Regions from separate parts of the Hymenobacter terrigena genome, predicted to be linked through region 2. Evidence: riboswitches for the same ligand, from Rfam matches in the RefSeq annotation. Region 2 holds a riboswitch; each other region holds the start of a gene.
What was found. A riboswitch is a leader RNA that binds a small molecule or an ion and turns the genes downstream of it on or off. The one in region 2 is predicted to bind S-adenosylmethionine.
Positions count from the first base shown of each region.

Region 1: linked by a shared signal. The riboswitch ahead of metH (methionine synthase) and the one ahead of ACYU7Q_RS10085 (phosphoadenosine phosphosulfate reductase family protein) in region 2 are both predicted to bind S-adenosylmethionine.
Region 3: linked by a shared signal. The riboswitch ahead of ACYU7Q_RS05795 (amino acid permease) and the one ahead of ACYU7Q_RS10085 (phosphoadenosine phosphosulfate reductase family protein) in region 2 are both predicted to bind S-adenosylmethionine.
Region 4: linked by a shared signal. The riboswitch ahead of ACYU7Q_RS18880 (O-acetylhomoserine aminocarboxypropyltransferase/cysteine synthase family protein) and the one ahead of ACYU7Q_RS10085 (phosphoadenosine phosphosulfate reductase family protein) in region 2 are both predicted to bind S-adenosylmethionine.

Region 1 covers NZ_BAAHBU010000002.1:1,172,789-1,178,505, reverse strand. The annotation lists gene metH (methionine synthase) at 1-3,595, opposite strand, end outside; SAM riboswitch class I at 3,781-3,889, opposite strand; gene ACYU7Q_RS11790 (DeoR/GlpR family DNA-binding transcription regulator) at 3,974-4,726, opposite strand; gene ACYU7Q_RS11785 (NUDIX hydrolase) at 4,799-5,374, shown strand.
Region 2 covers NZ_BAAHBU010000002.1:779,743-785,459, forward strand. The annotation lists gene ACYU7Q_RS10070 (hypothetical protein) at 1-814, opposite strand, end outside; gene ACYU7Q_RS10075 (hypothetical protein) at 811-1,593, opposite strand; gene ACYU7Q_RS10080 (RNA polymerase sigma factor) at 1,722-2,300, opposite strand; SAM riboswitch class I at 2,506-2,594, shown strand; gene ACYU7Q_RS10085 (phosphoadenosine phosphosulfate reductase family protein) at 2,866-3,624, shown strand; gene cysD (sulfate adenylyltransferase subunit CysD) at 3,763-4,677, shown strand; gene ACYU7Q_RS10095 (sulfate adenylyltransferase subunit 1) at 4,783-5,717, shown strand, end outside.
Region 3 covers NZ_BAAHBU010000001.1:1,406,922-1,412,638, forward strand. The annotation lists gene ACYU7Q_RS05785 (hypothetical protein) at 1-108, shown strand, start outside; gene ACYU7Q_RS05790 (hypothetical protein) at 194-652, shown strand; gene ACYU7Q_RS05795 (amino acid permease) at 657-2,138, opposite strand; SAM riboswitch class I at 2,372-2,463, opposite strand; gene ACYU7Q_RS05800 (TonB-dependent receptor plug domain-containing protein) at 2,631-4,610, opposite strand; gene ACYU7Q_RS05805 (M1 family aminopeptidase) at 4,781-5,717, shown strand, end outside.
Region 4 covers NZ_BAAHBU010000004.1:571,390-577,106, reverse strand. The annotation lists gene ACYU7Q_RS18885 (homoserine O-acetyltransferase family protein) at 46-1,074, opposite strand; gene ACYU7Q_RS18880 (O-acetylhomoserine aminocarboxypropyltransferase/cysteine synthase family protein) at 1,264-2,643, opposite strand; SAM riboswitch class I at 3,031-3,146, opposite strand; gene ACYU7Q_RS18875 (LysM peptidoglycan-binding domain-containing protein) at 3,481-3,762, opposite strand; gene ACYU7Q_RS18870 (hypothetical protein) at 3,950-4,369, shown strand; gene ACYU7Q_RS18865 (lysylphosphatidylglycerol synthase transmembrane domain-containing protein) at 4,436-5,533, opposite strand; gene ACYU7Q_RS18860 (TonB-dependent receptor domain-containing protein) at 5,673-5,717, opposite strand, start outside.

The DNA.
Region 1 (5,717 bases), 390 kb from region 2:
TCGGCATCAGCCAGCGCTCCAGCTCGGCCGTTTCCATGCCCTTGCGGCGGGCGATGTCGCTCACTTGGTCTACGCCAATGCGGCCGAGGCCGAAATACCGCGAATCCGGGTGGGCGTAGTACAGGCCGCTCACCGACGAGGCCGGGTACATGGCCAGGTTTTCCGTTAAGGAAATACCGGTTTTGCCCTCGGCTTCGAGCAATTGGAACAGGGTAATTTTCTCGGTGTGGTCGGGGCAGCCGGGGTAGCCGGGGGCGGGGCGCACGCCGCGGTATTTCTCCTGCACGAGGTCTTCGTTGGTGAGGTGCTCGTCGGGCGCGTAGCCCCAGAACTCGCGGCGCACCCTTTCGTGCAGGCGCTCGGCGAAGGCTTCGGCCAGGCGGTCGGCCAAGGCCTTCACCATGATGCTGGAGTAGTCGTCGTGGTCGGCTTCGTACTGCTCAATGAGCTTTTCGATGCCGATGCCGGCCGTGACGGCAAAGCCGCCCAAATAGTCGGCGCGGCCGGTTTCTTTCGGTGCCAGGAAGTCGGAGAAGGCCAGGTTGGGGATTTTCGGGCCTTTCTCGCCCTGCTGCCGCAGCGTGAAAAACTCGGTGGCTACCGTGGTGCGGGTGTCGTCGGCGTAGACTTCGATGGTGTCGTAATCCTTGGTGTTGGCCGGCCAGAAACCCAGCACGGCGCGGGCCGTGAGCAGATTGCCATCGATGATTTGGGCGAGCATCGTCTGCGCGTCCTCAAACAGCTTGGTGGCGGCTTCGCCCAGGTTTTCGTCTTCCAGAATGCGCGGGTAGCGGCCCTTTAGCTCCCAGGTATGGAAGAAGGGCGTCCAGTCGATGTACTGAGCCAGCTCGGCGAGGTCATAATCCTCCAGCACTTTGGTGCCGAGGAAGCTGGGCTTGGTGATGGGCACCGTGTTCCAGTCCGACTTAAAGCCATTTTCACGCGCTGCCTCAATGGTCAGGTAATTCTTTTCGCGCTGGCGGCTGGCGTAATCGGCGCGCAGGGCGGCGTAGTCGTCGGCCACGGTTTGGGCGTAGGCTTTTTCGCCCGAGCCGAGCAGGCCGGCCGCCACGCCCACCGAGCGCGAGGCATCGTTCACATGCACCACCGGGCCGCTGTAGGACGGCGCGATTTTCACGGCCGTGTGCAGGCGCGAGGTAGTGGCCCCGCCAATGAGCAGGGGCACTTTCATCCCGCGCTTTTCCATGGCCTGGGCCACGTACACCATCTCATCGAGCGAGGGCGTGATGAGGCCGGAAAGGCCGATAACATCCACGTTTTGCGCCTGTGCTTCGTCGAGAATCTTTTCCAGCGGCACCATCACGCCGAGGTCCACGATGTCGAAGTTGTTGCAGGCCAGCACCACGCCCACGATGTTCTTGCCGATGTCGTGCACATCGCCCTTCACCGTCGCCATCAGAATTTTGCCGGCCGTCTGGCGGTCCGAGCCCTGCTTGTCGGCCAGCAAATACGGCTCCAGATACGCTACGGCCTTCTTCATCACACGGGCCGATTTCACGACCTGTGGCAAGAACATTTTGCCGGCCCCGAACAGGTCGCCTACCACGTTCATGCCGGCCATCAGCGGGCCTTCAATCACGTCGAGCGGGCGGGCCAGCTCCTGGCGGGCGGCCTCGGTGTCTTCGTCAATAAACTCCGTGATGCCCTTCACCAGCGCGTGCGACAGGCGCTCCTGTACTGGTAGGCTGCGCCACTCGTCGGCCACCACTTCGGCCTTGTCCTTTTGCTTGACGGTGTCGGCAAATTCCACAAGGCGCTCGGTGGCATCGGCGCGGCGGTTCAGCAGCACGTCTTCGACCAGCTCCAACAGGTGGGGCTCAATTTCATCGTACACGCCGAGCTGGCCAGGGTTCACAATGCCCATGTCGAGGCCAGCCCGAATGGCGTGGTAGAGGAAGGCCGTGTGCATGGCCTCGCGCACCACGTCGTTGCCGCGGAACGAGAAGCTGATGTTGCTGATGCCGCCGCTGGTGAGCGCGCCGGGCAGGTTCTGCTTAATCCAGCGCACGGCCTCGATGAAGTCGAGCGCGTAGTTGCGGTGCTCGTCCATGCCCGTGCCCACGGTCAGGATGTTGGGGTCGAAAATGATGTCGGACGGGTCGAAGCCCACTTCCTGCGTCAGGATGTTGTAGCTGCGCTGGCAGATTTCGATGCGCCGTTCGAGCGAGTCGGCCTGGCCGTTCTCGTCAAAGGCCATCACCACCACAGCGGCGCCGTATTGGCGCACCGTGTGGGCCCGCTCGCGGAAGGCCGCTTCGCCTTCTTTCAGCGAAATCGAGTTGACAATGCTCTTGCCCTGCACGCATTTCAGGCCGGCTTCGAGCACGCTCCATTTCGAGGAGTCAATCATTACTGGCACCCGGGCAATGTCGGGCTCTGAGGCGATGAGGTGCAGGAACGTCGTCATCACCTGCTCGGAGTCGAGCATGCCTTCATCCATGTTGATGTCGAGTACCTGCGCGCCTTCCTCCACTTGCAGGCGGGCCACGGCCAGGGCTTCCTCGTAGGCACCAGTCCGAATGAGGCGTGCGAAGGCGCGCGAGCCGGTCACGTTGCAGCGCTCGCCCACGTTCACGAAGAGACTTTCCTCTTTGATGGTAAACGGTTCCAGACCGCTCAGGCGCGTAGTCGGCGAAATGGCCGTGGGCAACTGGCGGGGTTGGTATTTCTCAGCCAGCTTGCTCAGTTCGGCGATGTGCTGGGGCGTGGTGCCGCAACAGCCGCCCACCACCGTCACAATGCCTTCTTTCAAATACTCTTCGACCAGCGCGGCGAATTCCTGGGCCGATTCATCATAGCCGCCGAAGGCGTTGGGCAGCCCGGCGTTGGGGTAGGCCGAGATGTGCACGTCGGAAATGCGGCTCAGCTCCTGCACGTACTGGCGGAGCTGGTCGGCGCCGAGGGCGCAGTTCAGGCCCACGCTCAGCAGCGGCAAGTGGCGAATCGAGTTCCAGAAGGCCTCCACCGTCTGGCCCGAAAGCGTGCGGCCCGAGGCGTCGGTGATGGTGCCCGAAATCATGACGGGCACCACGCGGCCGCCTTCGTCGAAGAACTTCTGCACGGCGTAGAGGGCGGCTTTGGCATTCAGCGTGTCGAAGATGGTTTCGATAAGCAGCGTGTCGACGCCGCCGTCCACGAGGCCGCGCACCTGCTCCAGGTAGGCGGTGGCCAGCTCATCGAAGGTCACGGCACGGAAGCCGGGGCGGTTAACATCGGGCGAGAGCGAGGCGGTGCGGTTGGTGGGGCCCACGGCACCGGCCACGAAGCGCGGGCGCTCGGGCGTGGCGTACTCATCGGCGGCCTCGCGGGCCAGGCGGGCAGATTCGTAGTTCAGCTCGTACACAATATGCTCCAAACCATAGTCGGCCTGCGCGATGGTGGTGCCGCTGAAGGTGTTGGTTTCCACCATGTCGGCCCCGGCGGCGAAGTATTCGGCGTGGATGCCTTTGATGATGTCCGGCCGGGTAATGCTCAGTAAGTCATTATTTCCCCGCAGCGGCTTGGGGTGGTCGGCGAAGCGGGTGCCGCGAAAGTCTTCCTCGGTCAGCGGGTGGCGCTGAATCATGGTGCCCATGGCGCCATCAAGAATCAGCAGGCGCTGGCGAAGCAGCTCGGGGAGGCGGTAGCGCGAAGCGAAGGCTTCGCGGGCCGGGGAAATCGTAGGCAGGGTAGGGGCGGAAACGGACATTTCTTTCGGGGGCGAATAGCTACGTAAGCGCGTATCCAGAAAGAAACCCGTGCGGGGAGGCACAGTTCCGGCTGTCATCTTTTTTCACCAATAACGGCGGTGAAACGGGAGTTGGCACCTACTCGTGGTAGGTTGCCAAGACGTCATCGGGCCCGGTCCCTCGGTCTTTCTGGATAGCAGCGTAGGGCGAAGATACAACGGAACGGGGCTTGTAGCACCTGCTTTAGCTTGGGTTGCTATGCGCGGGTGCAGGCGCAAGCGGTGCTACCCGAGCACCGTCAGGCCGGCTTCGCGGTACCGGGCCAGGAGTTCGGCGGGGGCTTGCTGGTCCGTGATGAGCGTGCCCACCGCAGCCAGGGGCGCAAACTGAAAGTACTGGTCGCGCTCCAGCTTGCTCGAATCGCAGAGCAAATACACGTGGCCGGCTGACGCGGCCACCGCCTGGTAAATGGAAGCTTCCTTCTCACTGTTGGCACTCAGGCCGCGCTTCAGGGAAATGCCGTCGACGCCCATAAAAGCCTTGTCTACCTGATAGCGCTGCAAGTGCTCCACCGTGACGGCGCCGTGCGTGGCCTGCCGCCGGGCGTCCACTTCGCCGCCCGCCATCACCACCTGCACCGCCGAACCGGCCAGTTCAAACAGCACGGGCAGCGAGTTGGTGACGACGCGGATTTTGCGGTGGCGCACGTGGGCGCACAGTGGAAACGTGGTGCTGCCGCAGTCGATGAAAATGGTGTCGCCCTCGGCCACGTGGCGGGCGGCCAGCCGGCAAATAGCTTCCTTCTGCGTGGCGTGGGAAGTGGTTTTGGCGGTAAAGGCCACCGGGTGCTTATCGATGCCGGGGCGCACGGCCCCGCCGTGCGTGCGTACCACCAGGCCTTGCTCGGCCAGCAGGGCCAAATCGCGCCGGATGGTGATGGGCGTGGTGCCCAGTTGCTGGGCGGCCTCGGCCACGAGCACGGTGCCGTGCTGCTCCAGGGTGGCCAATAAATGCTGCTTGCGGAGCTGGAAATTCATCGCCGGGGCGTTACTTGTTCAAAACAATCGCAAAGAAACAAAAACGAACAGAAACGAACTTTCGACCCTGCCATGAACGAACGAATCCGCCTCCGCGAACAGGTCACGCTATCCGATGACTGGTTTACCCTGCAAAAAATTACCTTCGATTACCAACGCAAAAACGGCACCTGGGAAACGCAGTCGCGCGAGGCCTACGACCGGGGCAACGGCGCCGCCATCCTGCTGCACGACCCCGCCACCGACCACGTCATCCTGACCCGGCAGTTCCGCCTGCCCACCTTCGTCAACGGCAATCCCACGGGCATGCTCATCGAAGCCTGCGCCGGCCTGCTCGATGATGAGCACCCGGACACGGCCATCATCCGCGAAACGGAGGAGGAAACCGGCTACCGCCTCACGCACGTCGAGAAAGTGATGGAGGCCTATATGAGCCCCGGCTCGGTCACGGAGCGGCTGTTTTTCTACCTGGCCGAATACTCGGCGGTCACCGAGCAGCACGCCGGCGGCGGTGTCGAGGAGGAAGAAATTGAGGTGCTCGAAATGCCCCTGCAAGCGGCCCTGGCGATGGTGAAAACGGGCGAAATTCAGGACGGCAAAACCATTATGCTGCTGCAACACCTGCGACTGCGGCAGCTGCTGGCGTAGCGCAGCCCACCGAGGCGGGGCCGGTTTTTTAAATTGCGAAAGAGCATCCCGCCTCGGTGAGGATGGGTTTTGAAGTACCGAAAATGCATCCCGCCTCGATGGGGTCGGGTCTTGGAAGTCTGGAAGTACATCCCGTCTCCGTGGGGGCGGCTTTTGGAGCTTTGAAAGGGCATCCCACCTCGGCGGGGGCTGCTTCCGGCATTTGTAAAAGTGGCTCCCGCCTTGTCGGGGAAGGCTTTCAGAATTTCTGAAAATGGACCGGAGCGAGGTCTGATAGGAATATCGGGTAGGGTGCGGGGTTTGCCCCCGCCCGGACGCTTGCCCCGGCTCACCGATTCCCTTC
Region 2 (5,717 bases):
CCACCGTCGTGCCCGTATCGAGGCGCAGTTGGGCGTAGCTGGCATCGATGCTGGCGCGACCGGCGAAGGCAATGCGGCAGTCGCCATTGCCGATACGCACGAGATTGCGCGGCCCTTCGAGGCGGGCGGTGCGCAGGGTTCCATATTCCACGGCCAGCTCGGTGGGGCCGCTCACATCGCCGGCCAGGGTCACTTCGCCGAAGTTGTTGTAGATTTTCAGGGCCGTGGTGCGGGGCAGCCACACGGTGTAGTTCACCTCGTAGCGGCAGCCGCCAGCCCGGCCGCGCAGCGCGGGGCCAAACTGCGTGCTCACGGCCACGCCGCCGGTTTTGGCGTCGTAATCGAGCCACTGCACGCCCAGCGCATCGAGAATCTGGCGGGCCCCGGCGTCGCTTTCGGAGCGCGCCACCAGTTCGGCATCCACCTTGATTTCCTTCTTATTCCAGGGGTTGATTTGCACCCGGCCGTAGCGCGTATCGAGCGAAAACGGCCGGCCGGTTTTCGGCACCGCGTAGCTGCGCACGAGGTGGCGACGCTGCTCCACCTGCAAGCTGGCGCTGCCCTGGTCGTCCGTCTGGTCCACCAGCGGGTTCTGCTGCTGGGGTTGGGGCCCTTGCTCCTGCTCATCACCAAACAGGGCAGCTTCGGCCCGGCGCGCTTCGGGGGAAAGAATATTGATGGCTATGCCGTGGCCGACGACCACCCATCGGGTCGGGCGGTCCTGGGCTTGAACGCCAAGCGGGGTCAACAGCCCCAGCAGCCCGCCGCTCAGCGCCAACAGGCGGCCTAATCGGAAAACCAGGGACTGGTTCATTCGGCTTGGCGCCGGCTGTCGGCCAGCACGTAAGAACTGTTGTTGGGAGCAGCTTGGGCGTTATTGCCCAGGTTCAGTTGCCGGTCCAGAATGTCGAGGCGGATTTGCAGGTTGCGGTTCATGGCCGTGAGCACGGCATCGGGCTGCGGGTGGTGCAGCAGCTGCTGCTTGAGCTCGCGGTAGCTGGAATCGAGCGACACCAGCTCGTGCTGCCAATCGGCGTTCATGGCGGCCATGCCGGGACCGTTCAGCTGGCTCAGTTCGGTTTGGCGGCGGGCCAGTTGGTTGGTGTAGTAGGCTTCCATGCCGCGCACGGCGCGCACCAACTGGCTGTCGGCCCCGGTGGTGTGCTCGGCGGCGGTGAGGGAAAGCGGGTTGCCACCCTGGTACAGGGCGGCGTCGGGCTCATTAGTGGCACTGCCGAGCGTCGCAGCCGGTGCGGCTGCTACAGCCGTTTCGGGCGCGGCACTGCGAGACTTCCAGGCTTCGCTGGCCCCGGCAGCGAACACAAGCAGGGCCAAAGCCGCCGCTACACCGTAGCGCTGAAACCAGCGGAGACTGGCTTCGGGCTGATTTACAGAAGCCGCAACCGCCACGGTGGGTGCCACCAAAGGCACTTCCGAAACTTCGGCCAGGCGCATGGCCGGGGAAGCGGGCATGGCGGCGTTGAGTTGCTCCTCCAGCGCAGCCCAGAGGTCGGGGCGCGGCTCGTGGGTGTCGAAATCGGCACGGTGCCGCTCGACGAAGGTTTCGAGAGAATTATTTTTCTTGGTATCCATGAATGAGTAGCAGACGCACGGTTCGTCCAGGTTCAGGGCGGGCCACGGGGCTATACGAAAACCGCGGCCGGGCGAAAAAGGATGAAGGGTAGTTGACGGTTAAATGACTAGTGATAACGGATAAAAACTTAGCTAAGGCCGCGCTGAGCGGCTAATTCGCGCAGCCGAACCCGTGCCCGGCTGTACTGCGATTTGGAAGTAGATTCGGAAATGCCCAGGATGCCGGCGATTTCGAGATGGTCGTAGCCTTCGAGCAAATACAGGCTCAGCACCACGCGGTAGCCATCGGGCAACTCCTGAATGCAGCGGCGCAGCACGTCGGCGCGGTAGTGCAGGTCGGCCTCGTCCTCGGGCGAATGGGCGGCGGTTTCGGCGGGCTCTTCGTGGTGCTGCTCACCCAGCGGCACCAGCGCCAGCCGCCGCTGCCGCAGGCAATTGATGCTTTTGTTCACCACAATCCGCTTCAGCCAGGCGCCGAACGAAGAGTCGCCCTTATAACCGCTCAGCTCCCGAAAAGCACTCAGAAACGACTCCTGCAGCACATCCTCCGCCTCGGCGTAGTCGCCGGTGATGCGCAGGGCGGCGTTGAACATGGCCTTGGAGTAGCGCCGGTAAATTTCGGCCTGGGCCTGGCGGTCGTTGAGGCGGCAGCGCTCCACCAGCGGAGCGTTGATGTCGACGTAGGCGGAGTGAGCTAGGGCTTCCATGCAGAAAACAAGGTATTAGAAGTGCTTAAGCAACCCATAGACCAAGCGCAGGGTTCAGGGGTTGCACGGCAAATTACGCGGCGAAAGCACGGCCGCCAAACCTTTTGCGAGGCGGGCAGTTTCATCTCCGCGAAACAAAATTTTGGCATTTCGCTTTTTCATCCTTTACATTTGCCCCAGCAACCCTCGTTTGGGGCGCTATTCATTTTTATACAGAGGCGCGGAGAGACAGGCTCGACGAAACGCCGGCAACCCCCACTAGCTGGAACGGTGCCAAGTCCTGACATATAAAAACGCTGTGAGCACATCCACCAACCGCCGCCTGCACCCCACCACCCTCGCCGCTTCGCGCCGAATGTGCTGTTGCATGCCCCGTCCCCTGGCCTGTATGCTGGGGGCAATTGCTGGTTGTTGAACTAGGGCTTCTCTTCCGGCGGCTGCTTCACGGCAGCCAACCCGCCGACTCCCGTTGTGGTGATTGACTCATTGCGCACAGCGTAGCGGCACCTTGTGGCCCCTTGGGCCTTCTCTGGTTTTTTCTACGGAAAAAAACTCTCCCCTCGTCATGGCATTACCCCTTGAAAGCCAGGTCGCTGACCTGCGCCGCTACCTGCCCGAGTGCTCGGTACCGGAAACACTGGCCCTGTTGGCCGACCATTTCCCCGGCCGCGTTTCCTTCTCCACCTCTTTTGGTCTGGAAGACCAGATTATCACCCATTTCATCTTCGAAAACGACCTGCCTATCCGGGTTTTCACGCTCGATACGGGCCGTAATTTTCAGGAGACTTACTCGACCTGGAACAAGACCCTGCTGCGCTACGAAAAGCCCATCGAAGTCTTTGCCCCCAACGGGGCGGCCATTGAGGAGCTGACCCGCCAAAAAGGCCCCAACAGCTTCTACGAGAGCATTGAGAACCGGAAAGAGTGCTGCAATATCCGCAAGGTGGAGCCGCTGAGCCGCGCCCTGGCCGGCCAGCAGGTGTGGGTGACGGGCATTCGCGCCGAGCAGTCGCAGAACCGCCAGACCATGCACCCCGCCGAGTGGGATGCTGGCCACGAGCTCATCAAAGTACACCCACTCTTCGGCTGGACCTGGGCGCAGTGCGAAGCCTTTGCCCAAGCCAATGGCATTCCGGTTAACCCATTGCATAACAAAGGATTCGTAAGCATCGGCTGTGCGCCATGCACCCGCGCCATTGCGCCGGGCGAGGATTTCCGCGCCGGCCGCTGGTGGTGGGAAGACGCGGCCGCTAAGGAGTGCGGCCTCCACGCCACTACCGCCCACCAGGGCCTCGACCCGGTGGTGGAGCGAATGCCGGGCTAGGCCCGAACCGATGCGCCGGCGGACGGACCGCTGACGCCACATTCTTCCCCAAAGGCACCTTTCGCGGGCCTTATCCCACCCACTTCTTCCGGTTTTTCAATTTCGCCCGATTTTTTCGGGCCATGACTTCCTACGCCAATGCCAAGCGCTGCTTATCTCGATTACCTCGACCGTCTGGAGGCCGAAGCTATTCATATTCTACGTGAAGTAGCTGGCCAGTTTGAGCGGCCCGCGTTGTTGTTCTCGGGCGGCAAAGACTCGATTGCTCTCACGCGGCTGGCTGAAAAAGCCTTCCGGCCGGGCAAGTTTCCGTTCCCGCTGGTGCACATCGATACCGGCCACAACTTCGAAGAAATCATCAACTACCGCGACGAGCTAGCCGCGCATTTGGGCGAAAAGCTGATTGTGCGCCGCGTGGAAGATACCATCCGGGAGCGCGGCCTGCGCGAGCCGGGCGGCAAGTACCCCAGCCGCAACCCGCTCCAGACCTACACGCTGCTCGACGTGATTGAGGAATTCGAGTTCGACGCCTGCATCGGCGGGGCGCGGCGCGATGAGGAGAAGGCCCGGGCCAAGGAGCGCATCTTCTCGGTGCGCGACGACTTTGGCCAGTGGGACCCCAAGCGCCAGCGCCCGGAACTGTGGAACATCTACAACGGCCGCATTCAGAAAGGCGAAAACGTGCGCGTATTCCCCATCTCGAATTGGACCGAGCTGGACGTGTGGAACTACATCCAGCGCGAAAACATCAAGCTGCCAGAGATTTACTTCTCGCACGAGCGGCAGTGCGTGGTGCTGCCCAGCGGCCAGCTCCTCGGCTTCAGCGAGCACCTGAACCTTGACGAAACCGACGAAATTGTGCAGCGCCGCGTGCGCTTCCGCACCGTGGGCGACTCGACCTGCACCGCCGCCGTGGAAAGCGACGCCTCCTCGGTCGACGATATTATTCAGGACCTGCTGCTGGCCAAAGTGAGCGAGCGTGGGGCGACGCGGCTGGACGATAACCTCTCCGAAACGGGGATGGAGGACCGCAAGCGCAACGGGTATTTTTAAATGATTAGTGATTAATGGTCAATGATTAACGAGCTTATAACGCTCGATTATTCCTGTTGAATCCAGCCATTAATCATTAACCGCTAACCATTAATCATTACAAAAGTGGACCTTCTCCGATTTATCACCTGCGGCAGCGTCGACGATGGCAAGAGCACGCTCATCGGCCGCCTGCTGTATGACAGCGATTCCGTGTCGCTCGACGTGCTGGCCACGCTGGAAAAGCGCCGCGCCACCACCGGCGGCGACGTGGATTTGGCCCTGCTCACCGACGGCCTCAAAGCCGAGCGCGAGCAAGGCATCACCATCGACGTGGCGCACAAATATTTCACCACGCCGCGCCGTAAGTTCATCATCACCGATGCGCCGGGCCACGTGCAATACACCCGCAACATGGTGACCGGCGCGAGCAATGCCGACCTCGCCATTGTGCTCGTAGATGCCCGCCAGGGCGTGATTGAGCAAACCCGGCGGCACACACTGTTGGCTTCGCTGCTGGGCATTCAACACTTCGTACTGGCCGTAAACAAGATGGATTTGGTGGGCCACGAGGAAGTAATTTTTCAGAAAATCGTGGCCGATTACGCCGCTATTGCCGAGCAATTGAAACTACCGAATGTGGTGGCCATTCCGCTCAGCGCGCTGAATGGCGACAACGTGGTGCGTCGCTCCGATTTTCTGCCCTGGTACCAGGGGCCCAGTTTGCTCGAACATCTTGAAAGCGTGCCAGCCGCCACTGATGTCAACCCGAACGAGCCGCGCTTTCAGGTGCAATATGTGATTCGGCCGCAGACGGAAGAGCTGCCCGACTACCGGGGCTACGCCGGCCGGATTCAGAGCGGCACCTACCGCCAGGGCGACCGGGTCCGCATCTGGCCCTCGGGCCTGGAAACGGTGATTGAGGCCATTGAAGTGAACCAGCAGGAAGTAGCTAGCAGCACCGCGCCACAGGGCGTGGTGCTGCGGCTGCGCGACGATGTGGACGTGAGTCGGGGCGCTACCATCGTACCGACCAGCGCCCACCCGGCCGTGGTGCGCGA
Region 3 (5,717 bases), on a different contig from region 2:
GCCCTCTGCGACTGCGGCCCCCGCGCCGCCTACGCCAATCCCACCACCGACTTCAACACCCTCATCACAGCCGGCCGCCTGCCCAGCCGCTGCAAGGTGCTGAAGTAGCCGGTTGTGGCGTGGGCCGCGCCGCCCGCGCCACAACCGCCCGCCGGGGCCGCCGTAGAACCGGCACATCCTCCCCCACTTTCTCATGGCCCGCATCATCGTCGGTTTGTTCACCAGTGCCTCCGAAGCCGAGTTTGCCGCCGCCCAGGCGCAGGCGGCCGGCCTCGCCCCTGGCACCATCCATATTGCCACTCAGGAAACCCTCCAGGCCCAGAACCTGCCCGATGCCGGCGCCCCCCCCGAACCCTTCCGCGAAAGCGTGACGCGGTTTTTTACGGACCTGTTCAGTGGCAGTCAACTGGATGATGCGCACGCTCACATCGCCGCCACCGGCCCCGAGCACGCCGTGGTCACCATCGAAACCGCCACCTCCGCAGAAGCCGAGCTGGGCCGCGCCGTCCTCGACCGCTGCGGGGCCGTGGATGTGTACAAGCAACGCCCCCTCACTCCCACTCCCGATGCCGGTGAGATTGACCTGGAAGGCGACCTCGGCCGGGTGCGTGATGATGAGGAGCTGGACGCAAACGGGCTCACCACGCATTGAAGAGTCAGGAGTTAACAATAAGCTCGCTCTTAACTCTCCCAACCGCCTCCCGGGCCAGCCGTAGCTTGCTGTTCTTCTTGCCATAGCCGAAGTAGATAATCATGCCCAGCGCCAGCCACACGATGAGACGCAGCCAGGTTTCCCACGGCAATGAGGCCATCATCACGAGGCATACCACGATGCCCAGGATGGGCACCACCGGTACCCACGGCGTGCGGAAAGAGCGCGGCGCATCGGGGTTGGTTTTGCGCATGATGAGCACGCCGAGGCACACCATTACGAAGGCCAGCAGCGTGCCGATGCTCGTCATTTCGCCCACCACCGAAATGGGCACGAAGCCCGCAAATAGCGCAATGAAGCACCCCAGCAGCAGGCTGGACTGAAACGGCGTGTTAAATTTCGGATGCAGCCGCGAGAATACCGGCGGCAGCAGCCCATCGCGCGACATCGAGAAAAACACCCGCGACTGCCCCAGCAAATCAACCAATATCACCGATGTGTAGCCGACGAGAATGGCCAGAATCACAGCCGATGACAGCCAGGCGTAGGGCGTTTTCTCGATGGCAATGGCCACCGGCGCGGCGCTGTTCTTGAACTCGGTGTAATTGGCCAAGCCCGTGAGCACGTGCCCAAACAGTACAAACAGCACCGTGCACACCGCCAGCGAGCCGAGGATGCCGACGGGCATGTTGCGCTGCGGGTTCTTGGTTTCCTGCGCCATGGTGGCCACGATGTCGAAGCCGATGAAGACGAAGAATATCACGCCTGCCCCGCGCAGAATGCCGCTCAGGCCGAATTCGCCGAAGGTGCCCGTATTGGCCGGGATGTAGGGCTGGTAATTGGCGGGGGCGATGTACTGCCAGCCCAGCGCGATGAACACCAGTACCACGGCCACCTTCAGGGCCACCACCAGCGCGTTGAACCACGCCGAGCCCTTGGTGCCCCGCGTGACGATGGCCGTAATGGCCAGCACGATGAGCATGGCCGGCACGTTTACGTAGCCGTGCACGGTGCTGCCGTCGGCCAGCGTGGCCGACTCAAACGGCGACATCACCAGCCGCGCCGGAATATGCAGCCCGTATTTTCCCAGAAACTTGATGAGGTACTGCGACCAGCTGATGGCCACCGTGGCCGCGCCCACCGAGTACTCCAGCACCAAGTCCCAGCCAATAATCCAAGCAAATAGCTCGCCCATCGTGGCATAGGAATATGTGTAGGCCGAACCCGACACGGGCACCAGCGCCGCAAACTCGGCATAGCACAGCGCCGAGAAAGCACAGCCCACGGCGGCCACAATAAAGGAAATGGTAACGGCCGGCCCGGCATTGTTGGCGGCCGCAATGCCGGTGAGCGAGAACAGGCCCGCCCCGATAATAACGCCGATGCCAATGGCAATCAGGCTCACGCCGTTCAGGCTACGTTTGAGCGTATTCGCCCCCGTTTCGGCTGCTTCCGCGCGAAGCAGCTCCAGTGATTTTTTTAACATAAACAGATAGAAACGCGCCACGCCACCGCCCCACCCGGGGCGGCCGTGCCGCAAAGCAAAAAGCCCGTAAAAAGGAATTGGTATGCGCCGGCCGCAGCGTCAGCTACGCGGCGCGAGTGCCCGCACTCAACAGCAACAACAGCCCATCCGCATTCGGCCTATCAGCAACGAACGGGAACGAAAAACACCAGAAAAAGCAAGCGAGGCAGCGGAAACAGCGGGCACGGCAGTTGTTTTTATATGGTCAGGAATTGGCACCGGTCCGCGGTTGCGGGTGGTTGCCGGCGCGTCGTCGAGCCTGTCTCTCAGCGCCTCTGTATAAAAACAATCCTTCCGGGAGGAGGAATTGATGGGGCAAAGGTAAGGCCGGGCGGCTGCACGGGCCAGCGGTGGCGTTGGGTAGCCCAAAAAGAACGGCCTGCTGAGCGTTGCGCTCAGCAGGCCGTTCTTATTTCCTTTGCTCCAAGCCGCTGCGGCGGCGCGGCTCTGCCCCTACCGCCGCAGCGCCAGCCGCGCGCCGGCCATCAGCCAGCGGCCGGGCATTTGGGCGCCCAGCAGGTCGGAGTATTTCGCGTCGAACAAGTTCTGGGCCTGGGCCACTACCCACAGGCGCTCGGGCAGCAGCGCCACATCCAGCCGGCCGTTGATGACCACGTAATCGGGCGTAAGCTGGGCATCGTTCACGGTGGCGCTGGCCACGGTTTGTTGGCCGGTGCGCTGCTTATACACCCCGCCCAGGCTGGCCGTGAAGCGGCGGTGCACCAGGCTTACGCTGCCACTCACTAGCTGCTTCGCCACGTTGCTCAGGTATTGCGACGTGATGTTGCCGTCGATATTCAGGTGAGTGTAAGTGTAGCCCACGCTGCCTTCAAGCCGCAGACCCTTGCTCAATTGCGCGCGGGTGCTGGCTTCAAATTCCAGCCCCTGCGTGCTCACGGCAAACAGGTTTTCGGCCAGGCGATAGGTGGCGGCGGGGTTCAGGTTGGTCAATCCGGTAGCCGCAATCACCTGCGCGCCGGGCTGGCTCACGTAGTCAATCAGGTTGCGGCCGTAGCGGTTGAAATAGGTGCCGCGCAGCGTGAGGGCCGGCAGCGGCTGGAAATCGAGGCCGCCTTCGTAGCTCCAGGTGCGCTCCGCGCTCAGGTGGGGGTTGCCCACATTGAAGCCCGTGGGCACCGTGCCCGGCCGGATGGACGAATAATACTGCTCCGTAAAATTGGCCGCTCGAATAGCCCGGCCCACGGCACCGCGCACCGTCAGCTTGTCGCTCAGGTGCTGGCTGGCGGTGAGCTGGGGCACTACTTCGGTGCCATAAGCCTGGTCGTGGTCGAGGCGCAGGGCCGCCGTGACGCTCAGGCCGCTGGTGGGCATGAGGCCAGCCACGGCAAAAGCCCCCTGGTGCCACACCGCGTGAATGCCCTGGTCGTTGCTGCGCACGCGGCGGCGGTCGGCCTGCCCGCCCAGGGTCAGCTGCACCTTGTCGGAAAAGCGCAGCTGGTGCTGGGCCTGCACGTTGAGGTAGTGCATGAGGTGGCTGCTGGCCACGGAAGCGGGCGTGTAGAGGTAGTCGTCGGTGCTGGAGGTGCCCACCAGCTGCAGCTCGGTGCGGGCGCGGGTGTTCCAGTCGTAGCGCAATTGCCCTTGGTACCAGTCGCGCGAGGTGGTTTCGCGGGCGCGGTCGCCGGCGTTGGTCGTGTAGAAGTTCTGGGCGTTGTAGTCGCGCCGGTCGAAGCTGGCACGGGCGGCGGCGCTCAGCTTGGGGCTGATTTGATAAGCGCCCGAGAGCGAGTAGGTATTCAGCTTGAAGTCGTTGCGCCCGCCGCCGGGCAGGTTCAGCAGCTGGCCGCTGGCGGTGTTGTTGAGAATGCCGCCGGCCAGCCGCAAACCCTTGTCCTGGCCGTAAAAGCCGGCGTTGGTGGTTTTCAAATCGTACTCGCCGGCCATGAAGGTGCCACCGATTTCCACGCCATCGGGGCGGTGCGTGGCGGCGAAAGTTTTGGTGACGATGTTGACGAAGCCGCCCACGGCGTCGGGGCCGTAGAGGGCCGCGCCGGGGCCGCGCACCACTTCAATCTGCTCAATTTCGGCGGGCGTGATGGGCAGATAGCCCGCGAAGTGGCCCGTGAGCGGGTCGTTCAGCCGCATCCCATCCAGCAGAATGAGTACCTGATTGAAGGTGGAGCCGCGCAGCGTAATGTCGGCCTGCGTCCCGAAGTTGCCCCGGCTCTGCATCTCGATGGCGGGCAGCAAGCGCAGCAAATCATCAAGCGAGGCCACCGGGTACTGGCTGAGCGTGCGGCCGGGAACCACGGTCACGTAGCGGCCGGTCTGGCCAGCCACCTGGTCGAGGCGGGTGCCGTACACGGTCACCTCGTTGAGGGCGCGGGCGCTGTCGGCCGGGGTACTTTGGGCCAGGGCGTTAAAAGTGAAAAGTGTGCAAAAAAATGGGCTGGCGTAGTGCGTAAGTCGCATTCATTGGTGGGTTGGTGGGGGTGCAAAGCTACTATAGCGTGAACTCTGCGAGTCCGTACATCGTCAGGGCCGTCTCGCCCGGGCACGCTACTTTCGTGCTTCCAGCCGCAACGTTGGCCCGTTACCCGCGTCCTTCGCGCGAAACTCCCATTTCTCCATTTCGTTTCTCCATGAAGCACCTTTTCGCGCTGGGCCTGCTGGGCCTGGCGGCCACCAGCCCGGCTTTTGCACAGGCTCCCACCCCGCCGACGGCCAAGCCTGAATCCCCTTACCGCGCCTCGGCCACCAAGGTCAACGACCTGGTGCATACCAAGCTCGACGTGCGTTTCGACTACGCTAAGCGCCACCTGCTGGGCAAGGAGTGGGTCGCGCTCAAGCCCCACGCCTACCCCACCGACACGCTCCGCCTCGATGCCAAAGGCATGGACATCAACGTCGTGGCATTGATGAACGGCACTACGCAAACCCCGCTAAAATATGATTACGCCGATGGCATGAACCTGCGCATCAACCTCGGCCGCGTTTTCAAGCCGGGCGAGGAGTACACGATTTACATCGACTACGTGTCGAAGCCGGACGAGTTGAAAGTGAAGGGCTCGGCCGCCATTACGGATGCCAAGGGCCTGTACTTCATCAACCCCGATTCGACGGTGAAGGGCAAGCCGGTCCAAATCTGGACGCAGGGCGAGACGGAAGGCTCGTCGGCCTGGTTCCCCACCATCGACCGCCCCAACCAGAAAACCACCGAGGAAATCTCGATGACCGTGCCCGCCAAGTACGTGACGCTCAGCAACGGCCGCATGGTGAGCAGCACGCCCGCCGGCCCCGGCCTGCGCACCGACGTGTGGAAAATGGAGCTGCCCCACGCCCCCTACCTGTTTATGATGGCCGTGGGTGACTTCAAAATTTACAAGGACACCTGGCGCGGCAAGGAGGTTAACTACTACCTCGAACCCAAGTACGCGCCCTTCGCCAAGCAGATTTTCGGCAACACACCCGACATGATGGAGTTTTACTCCAACCGCCTCGGCGTGGAGTTTCCGTGGAACAAGTATGCCCAGATTGTGGCCCGCGACTACGTGAGCGGCGCCATGGAAAACACCACCG
Region 4 (5,717 bases), on a different contig from region 2:
AACTGGAAAGGGCCTCCAGGCATCCCCAGTGCCACTTTCTAAAATCTAATGCACGAACGTGGGGGCGTAGAACAACTCCAGGAAGTGCGTGATGGCGGCCGTTTCCAGCAAAAAACCATCATGCCCGTAACGCGAGTCCAGTTCGCCGTACATCGCCCCCGGGATGTGGGCAGCCAGCTCGCGCTGCTCACTCAGCGGAAACAGCACATCCGACGTAATGCCCAGCACCAGCGTGCGCGCCCCGATGCGGGCCAGCGCCGCCGGCACCCCGCCCCGGTTGCGGCCCAGGTGGTGCGTATCCATGCTCCGGCTCAATGACACGTAGCTGTACGCATCGAAGCGCGACACCAGCTTGTCGCCCTGGTAGCGCTGGTAGGTGCTGGCGCGGTGCTCGCGCAGCAGCTCGTCGTGGTCGGGGTCGGTCTGGGTTTCGCCGTAGGCCGAGTAGCTGCGGTAGCTGAGCAGCGCAATGGCGCGGGCGGCGCGCAGGCCGTCGTCGCCCCCGCCGGGCTGGCCGGCGGCGTAGGTCGGGTCGGCCTCAATGGCCAGCCGCTGGGCCTCATTAAACGCAATGCCCCAGGCCGAGTGCCGGGCGTTGGTAGCAATGACGACCAAATGGTCAAACAAATCGGGCCGCTGCACGGCCCACTCCAGCGCCTGCTGCCCGCCCAAAGAGCCGCCAATCAGCGTGTTGATATCCGTCAGCTCCAGTTCCTGGCGCAGCGCCTCGTGGGCTGCCACCAGGTCCCGAATCGAGAGCAGCGGGAAGTGCTGGAAGCGCGCCTGCCCGGTGGCCGGGTCGGCGTCGAGCGGCCCGGTGCTGCCGTAGCACGAGCCTAGTACATTGGCGCACACGATAAACCAGTCGGCCGGGTCGTAGTAGCAGCCCGGCCCCACCAGGCCCGGCCACCAGGCCAGCACGTCGGCATTGGCCGTGAGGGCATGGCACACCCACACCACGTTGTCGCGGTCTTCGTTGAGCTGGCCCCAGGTCTGGTAGGCCACGTGCGCCCCGGTCAGGGTTTCGCCGCTTTCCAGCGTAAGGCCGGGTAGTTCAAATATTTGGGTTGGCATAATTCAATACAATAGCGCAGCTTTAGAACCAGCGAACCGGCCCGGCGCAATAGTTTCTCACTCCCATTTCTCCTCCCATCACGGAAGAGGCCCGGACCGATGCACTGATTCTAAGGCTGCGATAAAACTCGGCCGCCAGCGAGACTGGCACCGACCCGCCAGGGGTGGCCCGCTGGCGGCAATTCTGGTTTAGACTTCCAGTGGCTGGGCGTGCTCCAGCTCGGGCTCGCCCACTTCGTCGCCTTCAGTTGGCAGGCTGGCGGTGTTGCCGATGGCATCAAACGCCGCCTGCAAGTCAGCCTTGATGTCGTCGAAATGCTCAATGCCTACCGACAAGCGCAGCGAGGTCGGCGTCACGCCCGATGCCAGCTGCTCTTCTTCGCTCAGCTGCTGGTGCGTGGTGGCCGAGGGCTGGATGATGAGCGTCTTGGCGTCGCCCACGTTGGCCAGGTGGCTAATGAGCTTCAGGTTATCAATGAATTGCGTGGCAATTTCTTTCGTGCCCTTGATGCGGAATGAGAGCACGCCGCCGAAGCCACGCTTCAGGTATTTGTTGGCAATGGCGTGGTAGGGGCTGCTGGGCAAGCCGGGGTAGTTCACGCTTTCCACCTGCGGATGCTGCTCGAGCCAGGTGGCCACTTTCAGGGCATTTTCCACGGTGCGGTCCACGCGCAGGCTCAGGGTTTCGAGGCCGATGAGCAACTGCCAGGAGTTGAACGGGCTGATGGACGGGCCGAAGTCGCGCAGCCCCTCCACCCGCGCCCGGATGATGAAGGCGATGTTGCCAAATGGCCCGTTCTTGCCAAATACATCGTTGAAAATCAGGCCGTGGTAGCCCTCGCTCGGCTCGGTAAACTGCGGGAATTTGCCGTTGCCAAAGTCGTAGGTGCCGCCGTCCACAATCACGCCGCCCACGCTGGTGCCGTGCCCGCCAATCCACTTCGTGGCCGATTCTACCACAATGTGCGCGCCGTGCTCTAGAGGCCGGAACAGATAGCCGCCCGCGCCAAAGGTGTTGTCCACAATCAGCGGCAAATCGTGCTTTTTGGCGATGGCCGCAATGGCCTCAAAATCGGGAATGCTGAAGCTGGGGTTGCCAATGGTTTCGAGGTAGATGGCCTTGGTCTTCTCGTCAATCAGCTCCTCAAACGAAGCCGGGTTGTCGCCGTCGGCAAAGCGCACCTCGATGCCCAGGCGCTTGAATGCCACCTTGAACTGGTTGTAGGTGCCGCCATACAGGTAGGCCGTGCTCACAAAATTGTCGCCGGCCTGCAGGATGTTGTTGAGCGCAATGAACTGAGCCGCCTGGCCCGAGCCGGTGGCCAGGGCCGCCACGCCACCTTCGAGGGCTGCCACACGCTGCTCGAACACGTCGGTGGTGGGGTTCATCAGGCGGGTGTAGATGTTGCCGAACTCCTTCAGGGCAAACAGGTTGGCGCCATGCTCGGCGCTCTTGAACACGTAGCTGGTGGTCTGGAACAACGGTACGGCGCGGGCCCCGGTGGTGGGGTCGGGCTGCTGGCCGGCGTGGAGTTGGAGGGTTTCGAAGTGCTGGGGCTGAACAGACATGATAGGGAAGCTTTGAAGTTTTGAAAAACCGAAATGGCAAGTGGAAAAATGCGCTACAAGCCTGGAAAAGGCATTTTATGCGCTGGAACTCCCCGAAATGGCCCGTGCTGCCGGCGTGGCCCAAACCCACCGCGAAGGCCCAAAAGCGCACGCGGCAGACCCACGGGGCCACCAAAAAAATCCAGAAGAGGGGGGAGGGGTTCTAAGCTGGAGTCAGCTTAGCAACAACACGGGCGGCAACAGCACATTCGCATTCGCTGCGACGCGAACCCAGTCACATTCCGGTCATCAGCGGCCGAAACGAAGAAACCCGAACCTGCGGCGCGCAAAGCAGCCGAAGCATTCGGGAGAGAAAAAGCAGAATTCGAAGAATGTTCCATGGCACTCGAATCATCTGTCCCAGCGCGGCCGGAGCTGCGGGTGGGTAGGAATTGGCACCTTTCGTTTTGCGAAGGTTGCCAGTGGGTCACGGAGCCTAGTCTCTCGCCACTTCTGTATAAAACTTGAAACTGCCCACCGTTAGCGGGGAGTACCGGGTTGGTATCGGCAAATGTACGAGGGAATTTTTGGGATGAGCAAGCGGTGAGATGAAAATATTTTTTCGATTTCTTTTGAAACAGTCAAAAAGAACGGTCATGCCGAGCGCAGCGAAGCACCTTTACCGCAGTCACTAATTCGCTCAATTGGATTGCGTTGAGCAGTAAAGATGCTTCACTGCGCTCTGCATGACCAGCCTTCTCTTGTCGTTTCAACCCCGCCCATTCCTACTCCACCAAACGCAAAAAAGCCACCCTGAAACAGAGTGGCTTTTCTCACCTTTTTTCTGCAAAAAAGTACCTAGAGACTAGGTAGGGTCAACACCTGCCCCACTTCAATGTGGTCAGGGTTGTCGCCGATGAGCGCCTTGTTGGCGTCGTATATCTGGTGCCACTTGGCGGCATCGCCGTAGTGGTGCTTGGCTATTTTGGAAAGGGAATCGCCGCTGACAACGGTATACGTGTCGCCGGACGTTTCTGGTTTGGCATTGCCAAAAAAATCGGTGCCGCCAGCCGCTGGCTTAGCCGCGGGCTCTACGGGCTTTTGCTCGCCTTTGTCGCTGATGAAATCGAAGAGTCCCATGGTTTCGGTGAAGTTAAATGGAAAAATACACGCTGCCGGAAACGCTTGCGGGCGGGCCGACCGGGTTGCTATACGGACAAGCTCAGGCGGGGTTTCGTTCTAAACTCTTTTGCGTCTGCGTCGTAAGCCGACGAGTCTGCACCCCGTGTGCAATGTTTTCATTCTTTCACCATTACCCTTTGTGCACATGAAACTCCAGTCCTTTTTTTCGCTCCGTTACTTCGCCAGCCTGCTGCTGCTTGTGTCGCTGTTTGCCGCCTCGTGCAGCAACGACAAAGGCAAAGTAGAGGGCGTGAACATGCTGTACGGCACCGATAGCAAGGTGTGGAAAACCGCCAAGGAAACCGACACCGCCGGCGACAAAGTGAAGCAAACCGACGCCCAGAAACAGGAAGAGCTGCGCATTTTTGCCAATGGCACCTACAACATGACCGGGGCCAGCGGCGCCGTTTCGGGCAAATATACGTTTGACCAGGCCGGCAAAACCATCACCCTGACGCCCGATGGTGCCACCACCAGCAACACCTTCGCCGTGGAAACCCTCACCGACAAGAAGCTCACGCTGAAATCGGCCGACGGCGCGGCGCTGATGCTCGAAGCCGAGTAAAGCACTCAGAATTCAACCAATCGAAAAAGCCCCGAACCAACCTGGTTCGGGGCTTTTTTGTGCTAATTATTCTGCGACAGGCTGAGCCGCACCCACCGGCCGCTTCGCAAACACCCGCGCCACCCAACGAGGCAGGAAAACAGTGCCCAGCACCAGATACAGGTAGTACGTAACCACCCGGTATAGCAGCACCATGAAGCTGGTGAGCGTGGCCGTACCGATAAATTTGCCGAAAAACGTGGGAAACGCACCCTCCACAATGCCCGCGCCGCCGGGCGTGATGGCCAGCAACAGCAGCACTTTGTAGGTGAGGTTGCGGGCGAAGATGAACAGGAAGGTGTCGGCATCCATCGGCACGAAGGCGGCAATGAGGCAGCCGATAACCAGATAGCGGGCCGTCCAGACGAAGAAGGTGCTGGCCGCCGCCCGCCACCAGTAGATGGCCGGGTTGCCGCGCAGCTGCATGGAAGCATCCATCATGCCCTGCCCGTGCTTGTAGGCCGAGCGCTGCCAGCGCCGCAGCGGCCCGAACGAAAACAGCCGCACCAGCAGCCGGCGCACCGATTTCGGATTGATGAAAATAGCGTAAAGCATCAGCCCCGCGTAGGCCGTGACGGCCACGTAGCTGATGACAAACGCAATGCGCAGTGTGGCGATAAACGCGCCCTGCATGGCCTCGTGCGGGTAAAGCCCGGCCCCGGCAATGAGCACCACCAGCGGCACCATGATGACATAGTACAAATTGTCCATCAGGGCCGTAACCATAATGTAGGCCAGGGACTTGCCCAGCGGAATGCCTTCCTTGTTCAGAATAAACGAGGCCACCGCCGTACCGCCCACTGCCGAAGGCAGCACGCACGACGCAAACTCCCAAATCATAATCACGTCGAGGCTTTGGCGGTAATTCAGCTCACGCTCGGCAATGTGCCGGATGCGGTAGATGTAGCCAAAATCGCGGGCCAGCAGCACCCCCAGCGTGATGAGCAACCACTGCCACCGGGCGTGGGCCAGCGGGGCAAGGTCGCCAGGCTTATAGCTGCGCCAGAACATAAACCCCACCACGCTCAGGCCAATGACGACGGGCAGAATGAGCCGCGAGGGCTGCAAGCGCTGCAAAAAATGCGCGTCGTCTTCGGGCAGGGGAGCGAGGGGGCTATCGGTCATCAAAGCAAATAAAGCAGCCGGGCAAAAATAGGGAGTAGCCAGCCAGCGACTGATTAAAAACGCATTAAGGTGATATGAAAAACGTCATGCCGGGACAAGCTCCGCATGACGTTTTTCGGTAATAACCTGCCGGGCGGCGCTAGGGCCGGCCGCCGGGGCTGCCGGCCGGCACGGTGCCGTTGGG